3 regions of the Bacillus sp. XB1 genome follow, and region 3 is predicted to be linked to each of the others. Evidence: predicted binding sites of a transcription regulator. Region 3 holds the regulator's gene; each other region holds the start of a gene.
The links. Region 3 encodes LexA, which represses DNA repair genes until DNA is damaged. Its sites were predicted from a motif close to CGAACATATGTTCG; they were not measured.

Region 1 (7,234 bases), on a different contig from region 3:
ATGGAACAGGACCTTATAAAATTGAATCAGGTGACTTCGTTAAGCCGAAAGAAGTTGCACCAGCATGGAGTGCTGTTGTTAGTGAAACAGTACTTAAGCTAGCGAGAGCGGATGAGCGTATCGTAGCAATTACACCTGCAATGCCTGTTGGATCAAAACTTGAGAAATTCCAAAAAGAATTCCCAGATCGTATGATTGATGTAGGTATTGCAGAACAGCATGCTACAACAATGGCAGCAGGTATGGCAACGCAAGGAATGAAGCCATTCTTAGCGATTTATTCAACATTTTTACAAAGAGCATATGACCAAGTTGTTCATGATATATGCCGCCAAAATTTAAATGTTTTCATCGGAATAGATCGCTCGGGATTAGTAGGAGCAGATGGTGAAACGCATCAAGGCGTATTTGATATCTCATTCTTACGTCACTTGCCGAATATGGTGCTTATGATGCCGAAAGATGAAAATGAAGGGCAACATTTAGTTTATACGGCGATGCAATATGAAGATGGACCAATCGCATTGCGTTATGCTCGCGGTAATGGACTTGGCGTTCATATGGATAAAGAATTAAAGGCGATTCCAATCGGTACGTGGGAGACGTTAAAAGAGGGTACACAAGCAGCTATTTTAACGTTTGGTACGACAATACCAATGGCAATGGAAGCAGCTGAGCGTCTTGAAAAAGCTGGGGTTTCAGTGAAAGTAGTGAATGCTCGCTTTATTAAACCAATGGATGAAGCATATTTACATGATCTTCTAGGAAAGAATATACCGATTTTAACGATTGAAGAAGCTTGTTTAATCGGTGGTTTTGGAACAGGAGTAGTTGAATTTGCATCTGAAAATGGTTACCATAGTGCATTAGTTGAACGAATGGGTATTCCAGACCGCTTCATAGAGCACGGAAGTGTAACAAAATTATTAGAAGAAATTGGTTTAACGACAGATGCTGTTGTAGACCGTATTCATACAATGATTCCATCAAAACAAAAAAGGGCGTAACAAATGAGCGTAAAAAAAGAAAGAGTAGATGTACTATTAGTAGAGCGAGGACTTATAGAAACGCGTGAGAAAGCAAAGCGCGCCATTATGGCCGGACTCGTATATGCAAATGAGATGAGACTTGATAAGCCAGGAGAGAAAATCTCGCAAGATACTGAGATTACGGTGAAGGGACAAGTTATGCCGTATGTAAGTCGTGGTGGTTATAAACTTGAAAAGGCATTAGAGACATTTCATCTTGATTTACAAGATAAAGTTATGATAGATATTGGTTCATCAACTGGTGGCTTTACAGATTGCGCGCTTCAAAATGGAGCGAAATTATCTTATGCATTAGATGTAGGATACAATCAACTAGCGTGGAAATTACGTCAAGATGAGCGTGTTGTTGTAATGGAACGAACAAACTTCCGTTACGTGACACCAGCAGACTTAGAACGTGGTTTACCTCAATTTGCAAGTATTGATGTTTCATTTATATCATTAAAGCTTATACTGCCAGTTTTAAAAACAATGCTTATGCCTAACGGAGATGTAGCAGCGTTAATTAAACCGCAGTTTGAAGCTGGAAGAGAGCAAGTTGGGAAAAAAGGTATCGTTCGTGATAGAAAAGTACATGAAGCTGTTGTAGAAATGATTGTCGAGTTTGCTTTAAAAGAAGGCTATGATGTGGAAGGTTTAACATTCTCACCAATTACGGGTGGGGATGGTAATATTGAATTTTTAATTCATCTGAAATGGCATGGTGAACGTGAGAATGGCGAAAATCATTCTCCGATTTCTATAGAGCAAGTTGTTACAGAAGCGCATGACGTTCTAAAACAAAAAGGGAAAGGGGAATAACATATGTTGTTCCTCTTTTTGCTGTAATTGTATAATGATTGTAAAAACAATTGTGTACAAGAAACGAATTATAAGTTAACATAAATAAGTGAAGTATACCAATGTTTAAACTATGGTAAGAGATAGTGTGAGGTGCAAATGTATGAATAAAGGTCAGCGCCATATTAAAATCAGGGAAATTATTGCAAACAAAGAAATTGAAACACAAGATGAATTAGTTGATATTTTACGTAATGAGGGATTTAATGTAACGCAAGCAACAGTATCGCGCGATATTAAAGAACTGCACTTAGTGAAGGTGCCATTACATGATGGGCGCTATAAATATAGCTTGCCAGCAGATCAACGATTTAACCCGTTACAAAAATTAAAACGAAATCTAGTGGATTCATTTGTAAAATTAGACACGGCAGGACATATGCTTGTGCTAAAAACATTGCCTGGTAACGCTCATTCACTTGGAGCACTTATTGATCATTTAGAGTGGGATGAGATCATCGGAACCATCTGTGGTGATGATACTTGCTTAATTATTTGCCGTACACCTGACGATACAGGTGTTGTCTCTGATCGTTTCTTAAATATGTTGTAACAAAAAATCTTGTTTGCTTTCCATCGTAAAGTGGAAAGTGAACAAGATATTTTTATTGGTTAAAAATATGAATTTTCAATTGTAATATAATATTTTGTTTGCATAAAGTTAAAAAATAGATGGATTGACCCGTAAAACAAATGTTTGGTACAATGAAGCGGGTTAGAAGAGTATATACATACAAATATATAGCATGATTATTTGAATGAAGAACTGAGAAAATCCTTTAGTAAGGGATTATTTTATAACGAGGTGAATGGGGCATTGTTATCGGAATTATCGATTAGAAACTTTGCTATTATTGAAGCATTAAATATTTCTTTTCAAAAAGGTTTAACGGTTTTAAGCGGTGAAACAGGGGCCGGAAAATCGATTATTATTGATGCAATTAGTTTACTTGTAGGTGGCCGTGGGTCAGCAGAATTTGTTCGATATGGAACAGAAAAGGCTGAGATTGAAGGGCTATTTTATGTTGAAGATGAGAAGCATCCATGTATTGAAAAGGCAGAAGAGTTAGATATAGAAATAGAAGATGGTATGATTATTTTAAAGCGTGATATTGCTGCGAACGGGAAGAGTGTATGTCGTGTAAATGGGAAGCTTGTTACACTTAGCATATTAAAAGAAATTGGGAAAACACTTGTTGATATTCATGGACAGCACGAAACGCAAGATTTAATGAATGAAGAACGACATCTGTTTATGCTTGATCACTTTGATGGGGATCGAATCGTTAAACAATTAGACATATATCAAAACGTATACGCTGACTATGAAAAATTAAAAAAACAATTGAAATCGTTAAGTGAAAATGAGCAACAAATGGCACATCGCTTAGATTTAATTCAATTTCAGCACGAGGAAATTCGCAAGGCGGATTTAAAGATGGATGAAGAAAATGAATTAACTGAGGAACGATTGCAAATTTCTAATTTTGAAAAGATTTATAAAGCGTTAGGTGATGCATATCGTTCTTTAAGTGCCGACGGACAAGGATTAGATAATGTAAGAAGTGCAATGGGGCAAATGGAAAGTATTACACATTTAGATGATGTGTATCAAGAGAATCATGATTCAATTGCAAATAGCTATTACTTATTAGAAGAGGTTGCCTATCAACTGAGGGAAAAGCTCGATATGATGGAATATGATCCAAATCGTTTAGATGAAATCGAAACACGTTTGAATGAAATTCGTATGCTAAAGAGAAAATATGGAAATAATGTAGAAGAGATTTTAGCGTATGCTGATAAAATTGAACAGGAAATTTTTACGATTGAAAATAAAGACGTTCATATTGAAACGACGAAGAAACAGTTGAAGGAATTAGAAAGTGTTATTATGAAAGAAGCAACGTTGTTAAGTAATATGCGTCATGAGCTTGCAGAACACCTTACAAATGCAATTCATCAGGAATTAAAAGAATTATATATGGAAAAAACGAAATTTGAAGTGAGAATTATGAAGAGAGAAGGAAATGCAGAAGAGCCCCTTGTGGAAGGTGCGCCGGTAAGACTTACGGCGGATGGTTACGATCATGTGGAATTTTATATTTCAACGAACCCAGGAGAGCCGCTAAAACCACTTTCAAAGGTTGCTTCTGGCGGAGAGTTATCTCGTATCATTTTAGCTTTAAAAAGCATTTTTTCTAAGCATCAAGGGGTTGCATCTGTTATTTTTGATGAAGTGGATACGGGTGTAAGTGGCCGGGTCGCACAGGCTATTGCGGAAAAAATTTATCGAGTATCAGTAAACTCGCAAGTACTTTGTATTACGCACTTACCTCAAGTAGCTTCAATGGCGGATTCACATTTATTTATTCGAAAACAAGTAGCGAATGATCGGACAATTACATCAGTTACTGTTTTAACTATGGAGGATAAAGTAACAGAAATAGCTCGAATGATTTCTGGTGTGGAAATCACAGATTTAACGACAGAGCATGCGAAAGAATTACTTACGCAAGCGCATCATTTTAAACAGACAGCAGAGGCTATCCAGTAATGGATAGCTTTTTTTCTCAAATGACGATTTCTTAATTCTTCCGGTTATAAATAAAGCACTGCAAGGAGAGATTAAAAAGTGAAGCCAAGAGGCTGAATGTGGGGTAGGAGCGAGGAGAGTGAACAAGTTGAAATTAGAAAAATTTCGAAAAATAATAGGTCTTTGTCTCCTTGTTTCTTTAGTTTTTATTGGATGTTTTAAACCGCTTCGAACGTTTATTTCATCACCGAAACAACTTGTTGTTTTTGAAGGACAACAATCAGAAATATCATCATTACCAGTTTTCAAAGCTTCATCCACAAATCGTCATGTATTTACAGTGAGTTCGAATGAACAAAAACAAGGACTTATGGTAAATTCTCATCAAAATGGTGAAGCTGATATGGTATTTCAGCTTGCTGGTTTTCCAGTGAAAAAAGTAAATGTGAAAGTGTTAAAAGATTTTAAAGTGATTCCAGGTGGACAATCAATTGGTGTGAAATTAAATACAAAAGGTGTACTTGTTGTAGGCCATCATTTAATTCAAACTGAAAAAGGTAAAATATCTCCTGGTGAAACAGCAGGTGTACAAATTGGAGATATGATTACTGAAATTAATGGTAAAACAATTGAAAGAATGAGTGATGTAGCACCGTTTATTCATAATAGTGGAGAAACAGGTGAACCGCTTAATCTTGTATTGTTAAGAGATGGAAAATATATTCGTACGAAGCTAACTCCACAAAAAGACAACGGTGAATCGTCTTATCGAATTGGCTTGTATATCCGTGATTCGGCAGCTGGAATTGGAACGATGACATTTGTTCATCCAGATTCTATGAAATATGGGGCACTTGGTCATGTTATTTCTGATAATGATACGAAAAAGCCGATTCAAGTCGAAGATGGACAAATTATGCGCTCGACAGTTACATCAATTGAAAGAGGTAGTCATGGGAATCCAGGGGAGAAATTAGCAAGATTCTCACCAGACCGTGAAGTGATTGGCAATATTACAATTAATAGTCCATATGGTATTTTTGGAAAATTAAATACGAATATGAAAAACGGTATAATGGATAAAGCAATGCCTATCGCATTATCTCATCAAGTAAAAGAAGGACCGGCAAAAATATTAACAGTTATTGATCAAGATAAAGTAGAAGCGTTTGATATTGAAGTTGTTAGTACAGTGCAGCAAAAATTCCCAGCCACAAAGGGTATGGTAATAAAAGTAACAGATAAACGTCTATTAGCGAAAACGGGCGGTATCGTACAAGGAATGAGCGGAAGTCCAATTGTACAAAATGGAAAAGTAATTGGTGCTGTTACGCATGTATTTGTAAATGATCCAACATCAGGATATGGTGTTCATATTGAATGGATGTTACATCAAGCTGGAATTAATATTTATGATCAAGAGAAAAAAGCGAGCTAATATATATTATTAGCTCGCTTTTTCTGTTGAAAAATTCGTTGAAATTTTGTAAAAGCTCCGCAAGAGGTGTTTTTTGTTGTAAAATAAAAGGAAAGGGTTGAACGTTTCGTTGTATTTCTATGATGGAATGTGTTGCGAAAGGGAATAAATGAACGATAAACATATTTTTTTGTGATTTTATCGGAAAGTAAGAAACTTTAAAAGGGAATTTTCACACAATTGTCGAACAATTCATGTAGCCTAGAAGGATACACATGTCGGAGAATCGATTCGGTAAGGGAGGAAAAGCTGTGGAGAAAATTAAAGTATGTCTTGTGGATGATAATAAAGAACTAGTATCAATGTTAGAGAGCTATGTAGCCGCTCAAGATGATATGGAAGTAATCGGTACTGCTTATAATGGTCAAGAGTGTTTAAACTTATTAACAGATAAGCAACCTGATGTACTCGTTTTAGACATTATTATGCCACACTTAGATGGTTTAGCTGTATTGGAGAAAATGCGACATATTGAAAGGTTAAAACAGCCTAGCGTAATTATGTTGACAGCATTTGGCCAAGAAGATGTGACGAAAAAAGCAGTTGACTTAGGTGCCTCATATTTCATATTAAAACCATTTGATATGGAGAATTTAACGAGTCATATTCGTCAAGTGAGTGGTAAAGCAAACACTATGATTAAGCGTCCACTACCATCATTCCGATCAGCCACAACAGTAGATGGAAAACCGAAAAACTTAGATGCGAGTATTACGAGTATCATTCATGAAATTGGTGTACCCGCTCATATTAAAGGATATATGTATTTACGAGAAGCAATCTCCATGGTATACAATGATATCGAATTATTAGGATCGATTACGAAAGTATTGTATCCAGATATCGCAAAGAAATATAATACAACAGCAAGCCGTGTGGAGCGCGCAATTCGTCACGCAATTGAAGTAGCTTGGAGCCGTGGGAATATTGATTCTATTTCGTCCTTATTCGGTTATACAGTATCCATGTCAAAAGCAAAACCTACGAATTCTGAGTTTATCGCAATGGTTGCGGATAAGCTGAGACTTGAACATAAAGCTAGTTGAGAGTAAAAGTAGTAAGGGATTTAAGTTTTAGTAAAGCTTAATAATTCTTGAAATTGATACTCGATATCAAATTTAAAACCAATGAACTTTTTATTTAAAGACCAATGAATGTTATAATTCGTTGGTCTTTTTATTTTGTTGAGAAAAAGAGATTATTTGATAGTATGGAAAATAAAACCTATTTTTAGTAATATTACATGTAAGTGAGTTTTTTATAAGGCAATAAAATAGATATAGATAGGGAGAAGGGGAATGGAAAATAAAATTTCAACTTGGCTAGGAATAG
Region 2 (7,234 bases), on a different contig from region 3:
GCTACGGATGTCGATATATTTGAAAAATCGCCGATATAAATGGAGTTGCGCTGATATATTTGGGAAATCGCCGATATAATTTAAGTTGCGCTGATATAAATTGAATTACTCTTGTACTTTATTAGAGTAGGTGTTCAGTGAAACGTTTTTCTAAAATTTGTAAAGATATCTTTACTTATAACTGGAAAATATTTATAATTTAAGTAAAGATATCTTTACTTTTGAAGGTGGAGCCTATGGGTGTGAAAAATAAAATAAAAGAGTTAAGAAAGCAAAATCATATAACGCAAGTTGAAATGGCAAAGGCGATGCAAGTGACGCGGCAGACGATAGTGGCGATTGAAAACCATCATTACAATCCGAGTCTAGAGTTATCTTTAAAAATCGCCAAGTATTTTGGAGTGAAGGTGGAGGAAATCTTTACGCTGGAGTAAGGGGAGAGAAAATGAACGATAAGTTTGAGAGATTTCAATTAGAGTAAACGTTTAAATATATAAGGATTGGTTTTGATTTATTAATTAGTATCGCATCAACGAGCGTGTTAGCAACAAGGAATAATAGATAGAAAAAGGGGAACTGGGATGGGATTACCGGTGTTATGTGTCGCTACAGCTATATTTTCGCTTCTTTGGGGAATGCAAAACTTTTCTCGTAATCCAGTGCCGAGCATTTGTATTATGATTGGTACTGTAGGTTTATCGTATTATTTATTATTATTAGCCCATTATCATAAAACGGCAACGAGTGTTGTTGTTGGAGCACTTATTTTATTTTGTGGGCGCGCCATACAAAAGGGGTTATTTCCATAAAAGCTGTTTATACACTTTGTATAAACAGCTTTTTGTATTTTTTTCACAAAACGCTTGAAAGTTACGTAACGTCATCTTTTATAATGAGAGGGAAGAGGTGATGGTAGTGATTTCAATACAAGAATTGACGAAAGAAACAGGGGTTACAGTACGTACATTACGTTATTATGATCAAATAGATTTATTAAAGCCGAGCGGAAAAACAGAGGGTGGACATCGGTTATATAGTGAAAATGACGTTATTCGTTTGCAACAAATTTTATTTTTGAAAGAAATGGGATTTTCATTAAAAGAAGCTGCGAATATGTTAGTAAAAGGTGAGCTGGATTTAAAAAATTCGCTTGAAAAACAACTTCGGTTTGTACAGGAAGAACAAAAGAAATTTAATCGAATGGAGCGTGTTTTACAAGCAGTTGTTTATTCGGTAGATGTAGAGGGAGAACTTGATTGGAAAGTTATGTTTGAACTTATTCAGCTTTCAAAACAGTCTCCTCGTATACGTGAAATATTTCAAAATGAAGTATTTTCAAAGGAAGAACAAAAATTGCTTCAGAATTTGCCAAATATGAGTGAGGAAGATCCGAATGTTTTAGAATGGGTAGATTTATTAAAGCAATTACGTACTTTTATGAAAGACGGTAAAGAAGTCGCAAGTGATGAAGTACAAGAGGCAACGAAGAAATTAATGCAGAAATGTTTAGAAATGGCTAATGGTGACGAAGCGTTTTTAGATAAGTTATGGGAAGTTAGAAAATCGAAGGAAGATTCACAGAAAATGAGCATGTATCCAATTGAAGAAGAACTTTTAGCATATATGGATGAGGCTTTTCGTATTTATGATGAAAGGGAGAAGGATAAATGAGTATACTCGCAGAATATCGTTGGTATTTTTTAATTGGGGCAGAAATTGTATTTTGGTTATCAGCTATCGGTTTCTTTTTACTTCGCTACGGATTCCGTTTGAAAAGAGCGAGTTTTATTATGGGGATTGTACTCCTCGTAAATGAAGTATTTATTTTAACTTTAGGGGTAGTGGACTATTATCAAACAGGAAAGTTCTCTAACTTTCAGATTATTACTGTAATCATTTTATTATATGCAGTTTTCTACGGGAAAAAGGATTTAAAGAAGCTTGATATATTTGTACAAAAATCAGTTGCGAAATGGCGTAATGAACCGGCGCCTATTATTGAAGAACAGGTAGAATTAACAGGTATGGCCTATGCAAAGCAGGAAATAAAAAATTGGGTATTACATCTTGTTTTATTCGTTGGTGTGCACATATTCTTTTTCTTCGCGTATGGATTTATTCCATTTGAACAATGGGGTAATTGGTTAGAATCGGGAATCGTTTTAAATAAAGCTGCAAGTCGCGTGAGTCAAGTGTGGGCGATTATATTTTTAGTTGATACAGCGATTTCATTTTCATATGTGATTTTTCCGAAGAAGGAGAAAGGAAAAGAAAAGCTACTTTCATAATTGAAAGTAGCTTTTCTGGTATACAAATAATTTTTATAGGAGAGGATGACAATAGGAAAAAGAACCAGTTTTATAAGTCTATTTCTCTTTAGTTTAGTAGCATGTTCACCATCTAGCACTACAATTGATAAGAAGAATGATGTCATTGTAAAGGGAGCAGGAATTCTCAATCTAGATAAATTTGAAAAGTTCGTTTTGAATGTCGAGCAAAGGGAAGTTGATAAAATAAGAATTGTACAGTATACCCTTGAAGGGGACCCGATTTTTCAAACGTTAGAGTATAGTGGGAACGATATATTTTATGTGTCAGATAATAGAAAAGACAAATTTGCTGGGAAGGATAAAGGGTTACATAAAGATAGTTGTAAAGGTATTGTTAAAGAGCAGCGCGAATCAGAAAGTACTTATCGGTTAATAGATTGTATGAATGAAGCTGGGCGCAATGGATATGACTTAGTATATGTACCTAAAAAATAGAATTAGTAGAGGAAGGAAGTATTTACTCCTTCCTTTTTCTATGTGTATATTGTCGAAAACTTTACCGAATATCTGTTCGTTTTTTTAGGTTTTTTATAGGTATTCGTGGTAAAATAATAATACAGATTTTTATGAGGAGGTCGGATTTTCTTGGAACGTCAATTTGAAATTGTCTCAGCGTATTCCCCGCAAGGTGATCAGCCGGTAGCTATAGAGAAGCTTGTAGAGGGAATTAATAGTGGAAAGAAAAAGCAAGTGTTGCTTGGAGCGACAGGAACGGGTAAGACATTTACGATTTCAAATGTCATTAAAGAAGTGCAAAAGCCAACACTTGTTATGGCTCATAATAAAACGTTAGCAGGGCAGTTGTATAGTGAGTTGAAAGACTTTTTCCCGAATAATGCAGTTGAATATTTTGTTAGTTACTACGATTATTATCAGCCAGAAGCGTATGTGCCGCAAACAGATACGTTTATTGAAAAAGATGCGCAGATTAATGATGAAATTGATAAATTGCGTCACTCGGCAACGTCTGCATTATTTGAACGGGACGATGTAATTATCGTTGCGAGTGTTTCGTGTATATATGGCTTAGGTTCTCCAGAAGAATACCGCGAGCTAGTTGTTTCGCTTCGAGTTGGTATGGAAAAAGACCGCAATCAATTGCTTCGTGAACTTGTTGATGTACAGTATGGACGTAATGATATTGATTTCAAGCGTGGTACATTCCGTGTACGCGGAGATGTAGTTGAAATCTTCCCGGCATCACTTGATGAGCATTGTATTCGAATTGAATTTTTCGGTGATGAAATCGATCGTATTCGTGAAGTAAATGCGTTAACAGGTGAAGTATTAGCAGAACGTGATCATGTAGCAATCTTCCCAGCATCTCACTTCGTTACACGTGAAGAGAAAATGAAGGTCGCTATTGAAAATATCGAAAAAGAATTAGAAGAGCGTTTAAAGGAGTTAAATGATAACGGTAAGTTGTTAGAAGCGCAGCGTATAGAGCAACGTACACGTTATGATTTAGAAATGATGCGCGAGATGGGCTTTTGTTCAGGTATTGAAAACTACTCCCGTCATTTAACACTTCGTCCAGCGGGGGCAACGCCGTATACGTTATTAGACTATTTCCCGAAAGATTTCTTAATCGTTATGGATGAGTCGCACGTATCAGTACCGCAAGTAAGAGCGATGTATAACGGTGACCAAGCACGTAAACAAGTGCTTGTGGATCATGGATTCCGTCTGCCATCGGCTTTAGATAATAGGCCGCTTACGTTTGATGAGTTTGAAGAGAAAACGAATCAAGTTATTTATGTTTCGGCAACGCCAGGACCGTACGAGTTAGAGCAGTCACCAGAAGTAATAGAACAAATTATTCGTCCAACAGGACTTTTAGATCCGCCAATTGATATACGACCAATTGAAGGGCAAATTGACGATTTATTAGGAGAGATTCAAGATCGCATTGCAAAAAATGAACGTGTATTAATTACGACTTTAACGAAGAAAATGTCAGAGGATTTAACGGATTACTTAAAAGATGTAGGAATTAAAGTTAACTATCTTCACTCTGAAATTAAAACGTTAGAACGTATTGAAATTATCCGTGATCTTCGCCTCGGTAAATTTGATGTACTTGTCGGCATTAACTTATTGCGAGAAGGATTAGATATTCCGGAAGTATCACTTGTCGCTATTTTAGATGCTGATAAGGAAGGATTTTTGCGTTCAGAACGTTCATTAATTCAAACAATTGGTCGTGCCGCGCGTAATGAAAACGGCCGCGTTATTATGTATGCAGATCGTATAACGAAATCTATGGGGATTGCGATTGAAGAAACGAAGCGTCGTCGTAGTATACAAGAAGCTTACAATGAAGAGCATGGTATTACACCGAAAACGATTCAAAAAGGCGTTCGTGATGTTATCCGTGCAACGACAGCTGCTGAAGAGACAGAAACATACGAAGCAACTCCTTCTAAGAAAATGACGAAAAAAGAGCGCGAAAAGACAATTGCGAAGATGGAAGCAGAGATGAAAGAAGCAGCAAAAGCGTTAGACTTCGAGCGTGCAGCTGAACTAAGAGATTTACTATTAGAATTAAAAGCGGAAGGGTGAAAAAAGTGAGTAAGAGCAAGGATTTTATCGTTGTAAAAGGTGCTAGAGCACATAACTTAAAAAATATTGATGTAACCATTCCGAGAAATCAGCTTGTCGTTGTAACGGGATTGTCTGGTTCGGGGAAATCATCATTAGCATTTGATACGATTTATGCAGAAGGGCAGCGCAGATACGTAGAATCATTATCTGCGTATGCGCGCCAGTTTTTAGGACAAATGGATAAGCCGGATGTGGACACGATTGAAGGATTGTCACCAGCGATTTCAATCGATCAAAAAACGACGAGTCGTAATCCACGTTCAACTGTCGGAACGGTAACGGAGATTTATGATTATTTACGTTTATTATTTGCGCGAATTGGTACGCCAATTTGTCCAAATCATGGGATTGAAATTACATCACAAACAGTAGAGCAGATGGTAGACCGTGTTCTTGAATATCCTGAACGTACGAAATTACAAGTGTTAGCTCCTATCGTGTCTGGGCGTAAAGGTGCACATGTGAAAGTACTTGAAGATATTAAGAAGGAAGGATATGTTCGTGTACGTGTTGATGGTGAAATGCTTGATGTATCTGAGGATATTACGTTAGATAAAAATAAGAAGCATTCCATTGAAGTTGTAATTGACCGTATTGTTGTAAAAGAAGGAATCGCAAGCCGTCTTGCTGATTCACTTGAAAGTGCATTAAAGCTTGGCGGAGGCCGAGTGTTAATTGATGTAATGGGAGAAGAGGAACTTCTATTTAGTGAACATCATGCTTGTCCGCATTGTGGTTTTTCAATCGGAGAATTAGAGCCGCGTATGTTCTCATTCAACAGTCCGTTCGGAGCATGTCCTTCTTGTGATGGACTTGGTTCAAAGCTAGAGGTAGATTTAGAGCTTGTTATCCCGAACTGGGATTTATCATTAAATGAACATGCAATTGCACCTTGGGAACCGACAAGTTCACAATATTACCCGCAACTTTTACAATCTGTATGTAATCACTACGGCGTTGATATGGATGTGCCTGTGAAAAATATACCGAAAGATTTATTTGATAAAGTGTTGTACGGAAGCGGGGAAGAGAAGGTTTATTTCCGCTATGTAAATGAATTTGGTCAAGTAAAGGAAAATGAGATTTTATTTGAAGGTGTTATTCCAAACATTGAACGTCGTTATCGTGAAACGAGCTCCGATTACATTCGTGAGCAAATGGAAAAGTATATGGCAGAACAAGCTTGTCCGAAGTGTAAAGGTGGACGCTTAAAGCCTGAGAGCTTAGCTGTATTTGTTGGCAATAAAACGATTGCTGACGTAACGAAGTATTCAGTTCAAGAAGTACAAGAATTCTTCTCGAATGTAGAGCTAACGGAGAAGCAACAAAAAATAGCTCATTTAATTTTAAGAGAAATTCAGGAGCGCGTTGGGTTCTTAGTGAACGTTGGTTTAGATTATTTAACGTTAAGTCGTGCCGCAGGAACTTTATCAGGTGGTGAGGCGCAGCGTATTCGTTTAGCGACGCAAATTGGTTCTCGTCTAACTGGCGTACTTTATATTCTTGATGAACCTTCAATTGGTTTACACCAGCGTGATAACGATCGTCTTATTCGTACATTGCAAGAAATGCGCGATTTAGGTAATACGTTAATTGTTGTTGAACATGATGAAGATACGATGATGGCTGCTGACTATTTACTTGATATAGGGCCTGGTGCAGGTATTCACGGTGGACAGGTCGTTTCAGCAGGGACGCCGGCTGAAGTGATGCAAGATGATAATTCATTAACAGGGAAGTATTTAAGCGGTAAAGAGTTTATTCCAGTTCCACTTGAAAGACGTAAAGGTGATGGACGTAAAGTAGAGATTGTCGGCGCAAAAGAGAATAACTTAAAGAATGCGAAAATGTCATTCCCGCTTGGTACGTTTGTAGCGGTAACAGGGGTATCTGGTTCTGGTAAAAGTACGATGATTAATGAAGTACTATATAAATCGCTAGCTCAAAAGTTATATAAAGCGAAAGCGAAGCCAGGTACTCATAAAGAGATTAAAGGTCTTGAACATTTAGATAAGGTAATTGATATTGATCAATCACCAATCGGTCGTACACCACGTTCTAATCCAGCGACGTATACAGGTGTATTCGATGATATTCGTGATGTGTTTGCACAAACGAATGAAGCGAAAGTGCGCGGATATCAAAAAGGACGTTTCAGCTTTAATGTAAAAGGTGGACGTTGTGAAGCGTGCCGTGGTGATGGAATTATTAAAATCGAAATGCACTTCTTACCAGACGTATACGTTCCGTGTGAAGTTTGTCATGGTAAACGTTACAACCGTGAAACGTTAGAAGTGAAA
Region 3 (7,234 bases):
TTAGTAAACACATTACTTGCTGCAAACAGTGCAAGTGGAATAGCTAAAATCGCTCCTAAGGTCGTCCCAATAATCGCCATACGTATTGTATCTAACATCGCTGTTGTAATAACTTGAAAATAACTCCAATCTGGCGGCACCATTTCTTTTAACAAATCCATCATATTAGGAAAACCAACTACTAGCTTTGAAAATGATGCGTCGACCTGTATACTACTTCCCCACAACAGTAAAATGACTAGAATAAACGTTAACATATGTTTTAACTTACTCGGCGGCTTCGGTATCGATTTCGAATATATCGTTACGTCACTCATTTAACTGCCACCTCTAACAATTCATTTTTCTGTGCTACATCTCCATAAATTTCAGCAAATTTTTCATCTGTCGCCTCTTCTACTGAACCATCAAAAACAATTTCTCCTGCATGTAATCCAATAATACGTGTCGCATATTGCCTAGCTAAATCAATAGAATGCAAATTCACAATTGTTGTAATTCCAAAATCTTCATTGATTTTTTTCAAATCATTTAATACTTGCTTTGTCGTAAGTGGATCTAACGATGCAACAGGCTCATCTGCCAATATGATTTTTGCTTCTTGTGCCAATGCTCTAGCTATTGATACACGTTGCTGTTGTCCTCCTGATAATTCATCAGCACGTGCATATGCTTTTTCTAAAATATTCACTCTTTTTAACGCTTGAAATGCGAGCTCCACATCTTCTTTCGGAAACAAACCTAACGTTGTACGTAATGTGGAATGATATCCAATACGACCAGCTAATACATTTTTTAATACTGTTGATCGCTTTACAAGATTAAAACTTTGGAAGATCATACCGATATCCCGGCGCATACGCCTTAATTCTTTTCCTTTCGCAGCAGTAATAGACTCACCTTCAATAATGATTTCTCCTTCGGTAATCTCATGAAGACGATTTACGGATCTGAGAAGTGTAGATTTTCCAGCTCCAGACAGCCCTACCATTACAACAAACTCACCTTTTTGAATTTTCAAGTTTATATTATTCAATCCTTTTGTACCATTTGGATACACTTTGGAGACATTTCGAAACTCTATCACACATCTTACCTACCTTCTATGTATTCAAAACGGCAAACTAACTGAAAACATCCCCTTTCAGCTAGCTGCCATTTCCATATGTATTATTGCGTTTTTACTTTCTTCCCATATTCACGAACGATATCAAATTTACTATCATCAGATTTAACATATCCTTCATGTGAATATACTTCTTTAATGATTTTGTGACCTTCCTCATTCTTTCCAATTTCAATGAAAGCATCTTGTAATTTCTTGCTCCACTCTGCTTCTAAATCAGATCGTACAGAAATTGTATCGTTCGGAATTTTCTCAGTAAATTTCACTATTTTCGTTTGATCAAATATATTCGGATAATCTTTTTTTACAATATTACGAGCATCTTGGAATACAACAGCCGCATCTACGTCACCATTTAAAAGAGCAATAAGCGACTGATCGTGACCTTTTAATGTAACAGGTTTCACATCTTTTAACGGATCAATTCCCTCTTTTAATAGAACAGCTGCAGGCCATACATACCCTGCTGATGATGTTACATCTTGATAACCAATCTTTTTACCTTTTAAATCTTTTACACTATTTATATTAGAGTCTTTTTTAACAACAAACTCAGATTTATAAAAGTCTACTAAATCCTTTGTAGGGGCTCCCGTTTCATCATCTACTCCAAAACGTTGTGCTTGTAAAATTACATTTGCAGCCTTCTTTTCATGTGCTAATACGTACGCTGTTGGCGGTAAAAATCCTACATCTACTTGTTTAGATGCCATCGCTTCTACAATTGTATTGTAGTTCGTTGAAATACTAACTTTTACTGGAATATTTAACTTATCACTTAATAGCTTCTCAAGCGGTTTTGCCTTCGCCTCTAACGTATCCGCATTTTGAGAAGGAACAAATTGAACATTTAAAGTCTTCGGTACATATCCTTTTTTCGTATCTTCATTTTTACTTGCACTTGACTCTTTCGTCCCGCAGCCACTTAATAATCCCGCTGCTAGTACAACTGTTGTGCTCATTGCAAAAACTTTTTTCAACATATTAATGCCTCCATTTTTCATTGTTATAAAATAACCTTTCATAAACATGAAGAAATATATCACATATTTTTACAAATAATTGATTATTTACAGAATCTTTACACATTCTATACACTCACATTAAAATTCTCTTCACATATTTGATATGATGAATTGGAAGATAACAATAGAAAAGGTGAGTCATATTGGAACAAAATCAAACTGTAACTTTAAACATCTTATTAACAAGCGATATACATGGCACTGTTTATCCTATTCACTACCAAGATAACTCCCCAGCAGAACTTGGTTTAGCTAAAATTTCTACTCTTATAAAAAAAGAACGTTCCAAAAATAGAAACGTTCTTTTAATTGATAATGGCGACTTTATTCAAGGCACACCATTTACTTATCATTATGTTACATACGAAAAAAACAAAAAAAACCCAATGTCCTTATTAGCGAATTACTTACAGTATGACGCTGCAATTATCGGCAATCATGAATTTAATTACGGGATGGATATATTAAATAATGCTGTGACTACTGCGAACTTCCCGTACCTATCAGCAAACATTTTAGATAAAAACAGTAAAAAACCTTATTTCGGGAAACCATATGTAATAAAACATATTGAATCAAATATAAAAATTGCTATTTTAGGGGTGACAACGCATTACATTCCCAATTGGGAACAACCCCATCACATTAAAGATTTACTATTTGAAGATGCATTAAAGACTACAAAAGAATGGGTTTCTTATATTCGCGAACATGAGAAACCAGATTTACTAGTCGTAGCGTATCACGGGGGAGTTGAACGAGATTTACAAACCGGGGTACCGACTGAAGTGTTAACAGGAGAAAACCAAGGATATGCAATGTGCCATGAAATTGAAGGCATAGATATCTTATTAACAGGCCACCAACACCGGGAAATTTCTCACACAATGGCTAACGGTGTAACAATTTTACAGACCGGATGCAATGGACACTCATTTGGAAAAGTAAAAGTAACATTCGAAAAAACGAAACATAAATGGGTGAAAAAAGAGAGTTCTTCTGAATTATTATCTGTACAAGGATTTGAGGCGGACCAAGATGTACTTTCATTGGTAGCCGATTACGAAGAGAAAACACAAAAGTGGCTTGATCAACCTATTGGAATCATTCAAGGGGGCATGCAAATTTCAGATGCTATGCAAACTCGTTTGCATGATCATCCTTTTATAGAATTCATAAATAAAATACAGATGAATATAGCTAATGTATCAATTTCTTGTACAAGTTTGTTCCATAATACATCTCCAGGTTTCCCGGAACATGTAACAATGCGCGATATCGTTTCTAATTATATTTATCCAAACACATTAAAAGTAATTAAAATAACTGGAGCAGATATAAAAAATGCTCTTGAACTCTCTGCTTCTTATTTCACATTAAAAACAGATGGATCAATCACCGTAAGTCCTACCTACATAGAACCAAAGCCACAACATTATAATTATGATATGTGGGAAGGGATTTCATACGTATTAAACATTTCAAAACCAATTGGTGAAAGAGTAGAATCTTTACAGCATAACAGTGCTCCTCTTAATATGAATGAAGAATATGACGTTGTAATGAATAATTATCGTGCAAGTGGCGGGGGAAATTTCTTTATGTTTCAAAACAAACCAGTAGTAAAAGATATACCCACAGATATGTCTGAACTTATCGCTAATTATATATTGGAACATAAAACGATAGAAGCAACAGTTAATAACAACTGGAAAGTTATTAAATAACGATTTTTACAAATAAAAAAGATGGGCTTCGCCCATCTTTTAATTTAATTTTGCATTATCTTGCTTTTTTAAAGCTTTTAATTTCGTCGGTGTAACATCTGTACCTTCTTCGTTAACAACTTTAATACCTTTAAGTTCGTTTAACATATTTTGACGAAACCCTTTTAAATATTGTTCACGTAGCGATTGACGCTCACGTTGCTCTTCTTCAGTTAAACCTTCAGCTTTTGCTTTTTTCGCTAAGAAGTTAATGCGTTCAACGAGTTCGTGATTAATCATCTCGAATCCCCCTTCTAATCAAAACTGATTATTATCATACAATAGTTACTCTTCTTTATCAAGCAATTGCTTCGTATACTCTACATATCTACGATGTACAGTCGCCTTTGAAACATTATGACCAAATCCACGTAATGTTGCTGCAATTTCTTCAAACGTGAGTTCACTTTTTCGCAAACGTACAATTTCCTCAATTGGCACTTCTTTTTTCTCTCTTCCTACACTTAAATGACGATTTTTTAAATTTTTTTCTGGACGATAACCTTTTTCTACTGCACGTTGCATACCTCGTTTAATTTTCATATTATGAATCTTTCTTTGATATTCTTCAACAATACCAATAATATCTAATACCATCGAATCAGAATCCGACAATTGTAATTCACCGTTATGTGTATGCGTATATACTTTTATGCCTTCTTTATGTAAACAATGCATTAACGCGATCTTCGCATTTCCTCTACCAAGACGCGTTTCATCTTGTATAAGTAACACATCAATTTGTTCGTCTCGAATTGTATCCAACACCTCTAATATACCGTCACGTTCAATTGTATATCCACTAGCCTGCTCTTCAATCACCTTAGTAACATTCATTTGATAGCGCTCAGCTAAATGCAATAATTCATCTTTTTGACGTAATAATGATGTTTCTTGCGCTTCTTTCGTTGTACTCACACGTGCATAAATAATTGCATTCATTTTGAACCCCTCTTTCTCCCTATTATTTCCCTATAGTGTAACATAAATCCGCCATTTGTTCGAACTTATGTTTGTAGAATGTTTTTTCACATGTTATACTTATTAATAAGAAAAATGAAAGAAAACGAGGTGTTAGAAAACATGGAAAAGTTAACGAAACGCCAGCAAGACATTCTCGACTTTATTAAGCTAAAAGTACAAGAAAAAGGATATCCACCTTCCGTACGTGAAATTGGTCAAGCAGTCGGCCTCGCTTCTAGTTCTACAGTGCACGGACATTTATCACGATTAGAAGAAAAAGGATACATTCGACGCGATCCAACAAAACCACGTGCCATTGAAATTTTAGGTGAAGACCGAATGGATACGGAAACACAATCTGTTATTCAAGTTCCAATTGTCGGAAAAGTTACTGCTGGTTTACCAATTACAGCGGTCGAAAGCGTAGAGGAACATTTCCCACTTCCAGCTAGTATTGTTGCTGGAGCAGACCAAGTGTTCATGTTACGTATTTCTGGAGATAGTATGATTGAAGCTGGTATTTTCGATGGAGATTTAGTTGTTGTTCGCCAACAACAGTCTGCATATAATGGTGAAATTGTAGTCGCTTTAACAGAAGATAATGAAGCAACTGTTAAACGTTTCTATAAAGAAAAAGACCATTTCCGTTTACAACCAGAAAATTCTTCATTAGAACCTATCATTTTAAAACAAGTGTCAGTTATCGGGAAAGTAATTGGCGTATATCGTGATTTACATTAAAAAATAATAAAAAGAAGATAATTACCTTATTTATATACGGTAATTATCTTCTTTTTTGTATTTTGATAGATTTCCATGCATTCTATTTCTTATTAACGAGTTTTAATCGTCACATCTCCAGCAGCCGTTTTACCACTAATCTTTTTACTACCATTTCCAATTGTTACGTTTTTATTTTCTTCATTAAAAATTGTTACATCTCCGGCAGCACTTTGCCCAGTAATTACCGCATCTTGTGGTTTTTCCGATAAAGTAATATCTATATCTCCCGCAGTTGAACTTGCTTCTAGATTATACTTAGAATCATGATCTTGAATATTTATTTCCCCACTTGTTGTTTTTGCGGTCACTTTCCCTAATACCTTCTTAAAATTCACCTCACCAGCTTTTGTCGATCCCTCCACATTCTTAGCCGTTATTTGTTTCAACTCTACTTCTCCAGCAAGTGTTCTAACACTTACGCTATCACTTTTCACATCACTCATTTCGATTTGTCCAGCAGATGAATTTACTTTTACATCTTGGTAAGAGCGTTCGGGCACAAGGAGAGTCAATTTAGACGTTTGAAACCTAAAATCGTAAAAAGAAAAATCAAATGAAGCACCTTTTTCTCTTTCCCCAATAACTTTTAATGTGTCACCATCTTCTGCGATACGAATCTCTTGTTTACGTACATCTCCTGATTGCTTGATATAAAAAGAAGAGTCAGGAGATTTTTGGACAATAATATCCCCGGCATCTAACTTAACTTCTATATTTTTTAATGTTTCGTTTTTAATTACATTTTCTTTATCGCCTTTTTTAGCAGTTTGTACTGCTTTTTCATATGTTTGGGAAATTCCTATTACTCCAATAATGATACAAGCAATAGCGATTAAAAATAGTTTTTTCATCATTTACTCTCCTTTTATCATTTTGAAGTTCCATATTACATATCGTACACACAATCTCTTAAACCACTTTGTACTATAAAAAGCGATAATACATAACAATAAACCTACTCCAACAAACGTTATACTAACGAAAAGATCCAACCATATAAAAGTACCCATAAATACTTTTCCAATAACGAAAAATGGTGTTACTACACTAGCAATACCACCGATCCAAAAAGAAAATATAAAAGCAATAATTGCGACTAACGGTCCTAACACAATAATAAAATTAAACAAACTAAGTCCAATCGCTGCCATAACAGCTCTTGTCACATTTGAAGTCGATGGATTTTTTTTCATTTCATCGAAGCGATACATCGCAAGTAATTCTTTCGCTATTACTTTCGGAGAACCAAGGCCTTGTATTATTTCTGATTCAGTTTTCCCCTCTTCTAGTCCAAACTGAAAGTGCTCTTCATAATCCAATAAAATATCTTGCCTCTCTGCCTCTGGTAACTTTCTAAGATAACTTGATAATTCTTTAAGAAACCCTTCTTTACTCATCCCATTCCACCCCTTCAATAATTTCTTGTACCCCTTTCGCAAAATCACACCATTCTGTTACTAACAAATGAAATTGCGTCTCCCCTTGCTCTGTTAATTGATAATATTTACGAGGTGGCCCTTCCGTAGATTCCTTTAAATACGTTTGAAAATACCCTTCTTTCGTCAAACGAC

Region 1: the regulator LexA is predicted to act here: its motif matches at 2,576-2,589, upstream of recN (DNA repair protein RecN).
Region 2: the regulator LexA is predicted to act here: its motif matches at 2,831-2,844, upstream of uvrB (excinuclease ABC subunit B).

Annotation. Positions count from the first base shown of each region.
Region 1 is NZ_JBNRIL010000002.1:654,452-661,685, forward strand. It holds gene dxs (1-deoxy-D-xylulose-5-phosphate synthase) at 1-1,007, shown strand, start outside; gene ACK1U5_RS18735 (TlyA family RNA methyltransferase) at 1,011-1,850, shown strand; gene argR (arginine repressor ArgR) at 1,993-2,442, shown strand; gene recN (DNA repair protein RecN) at 2,707-4,446, shown strand; gene spoIVB (SpoIVB peptidase) at 4,565-5,863, shown strand; gene spo0A (sporulation transcription factor Spo0A) at 6,154-6,948, shown strand; gene ACK1U5_RS18760 (PRK06770 family protein) at 7,201-7,234, shown strand, end outside.
Region 2 is NZ_JBNRIL010000003.1:19,114-26,347, reverse strand. It holds gene ACK1U5_RS21385 (helix-turn-helix transcriptional regulator) at 237-434, shown strand; gene ACK1U5_RS21380 (hypothetical protein) at 582-809, shown strand; gene ACK1U5_RS21375 (MerR family transcriptional regulator) at 910-1,671, shown strand; gene ACK1U5_RS21370 (hypothetical protein) at 1,668-2,288, shown strand; gene ACK1U5_RS21365 (DUF4362 domain-containing protein) at 2,334-2,765, shown strand; gene uvrB (excinuclease ABC subunit B) at 2,916-4,892, shown strand; gene uvrA (excinuclease ABC subunit UvrA) at 4,898-7,234, shown strand, end outside.
Region 3 is NZ_JBNRIL010000001.1:18,077-25,310, reverse strand. It holds gene phnE (phosphonate ABC transporter, permease protein PhnE) at 1-317, opposite strand, end outside; gene phnC (phosphonate ABC transporter ATP-binding protein) at 314-1,087, opposite strand; gene ACK1U5_RS00145 (phosphate/phosphite/phosphonate ABC transporter substrate-binding protein) at 1,171-2,109, opposite strand; gene ACK1U5_RS00140 (bifunctional metallophosphatase/5'-nucleotidase) at 2,295-3,878, shown strand; gene ACK1U5_RS00135 (DUF896 domain-containing protein) at 3,918-4,157, opposite strand; gene ACK1U5_RS00130 (YneB family resolvase-like protein) at 4,203-4,859, opposite strand; gene lexA (transcriptional repressor LexA) at 5,001-5,621, shown strand; gene ACK1U5_RS00120 (DUF4097 family beta strand repeat-containing protein) at 5,714-6,517, opposite strand; gene ACK1U5_RS00115 (DUF1700 domain-containing protein) at 6,518-7,060, opposite strand; gene ACK1U5_RS00110 (PadR family transcriptional regulator) at 7,053-7,234, opposite strand, start outside.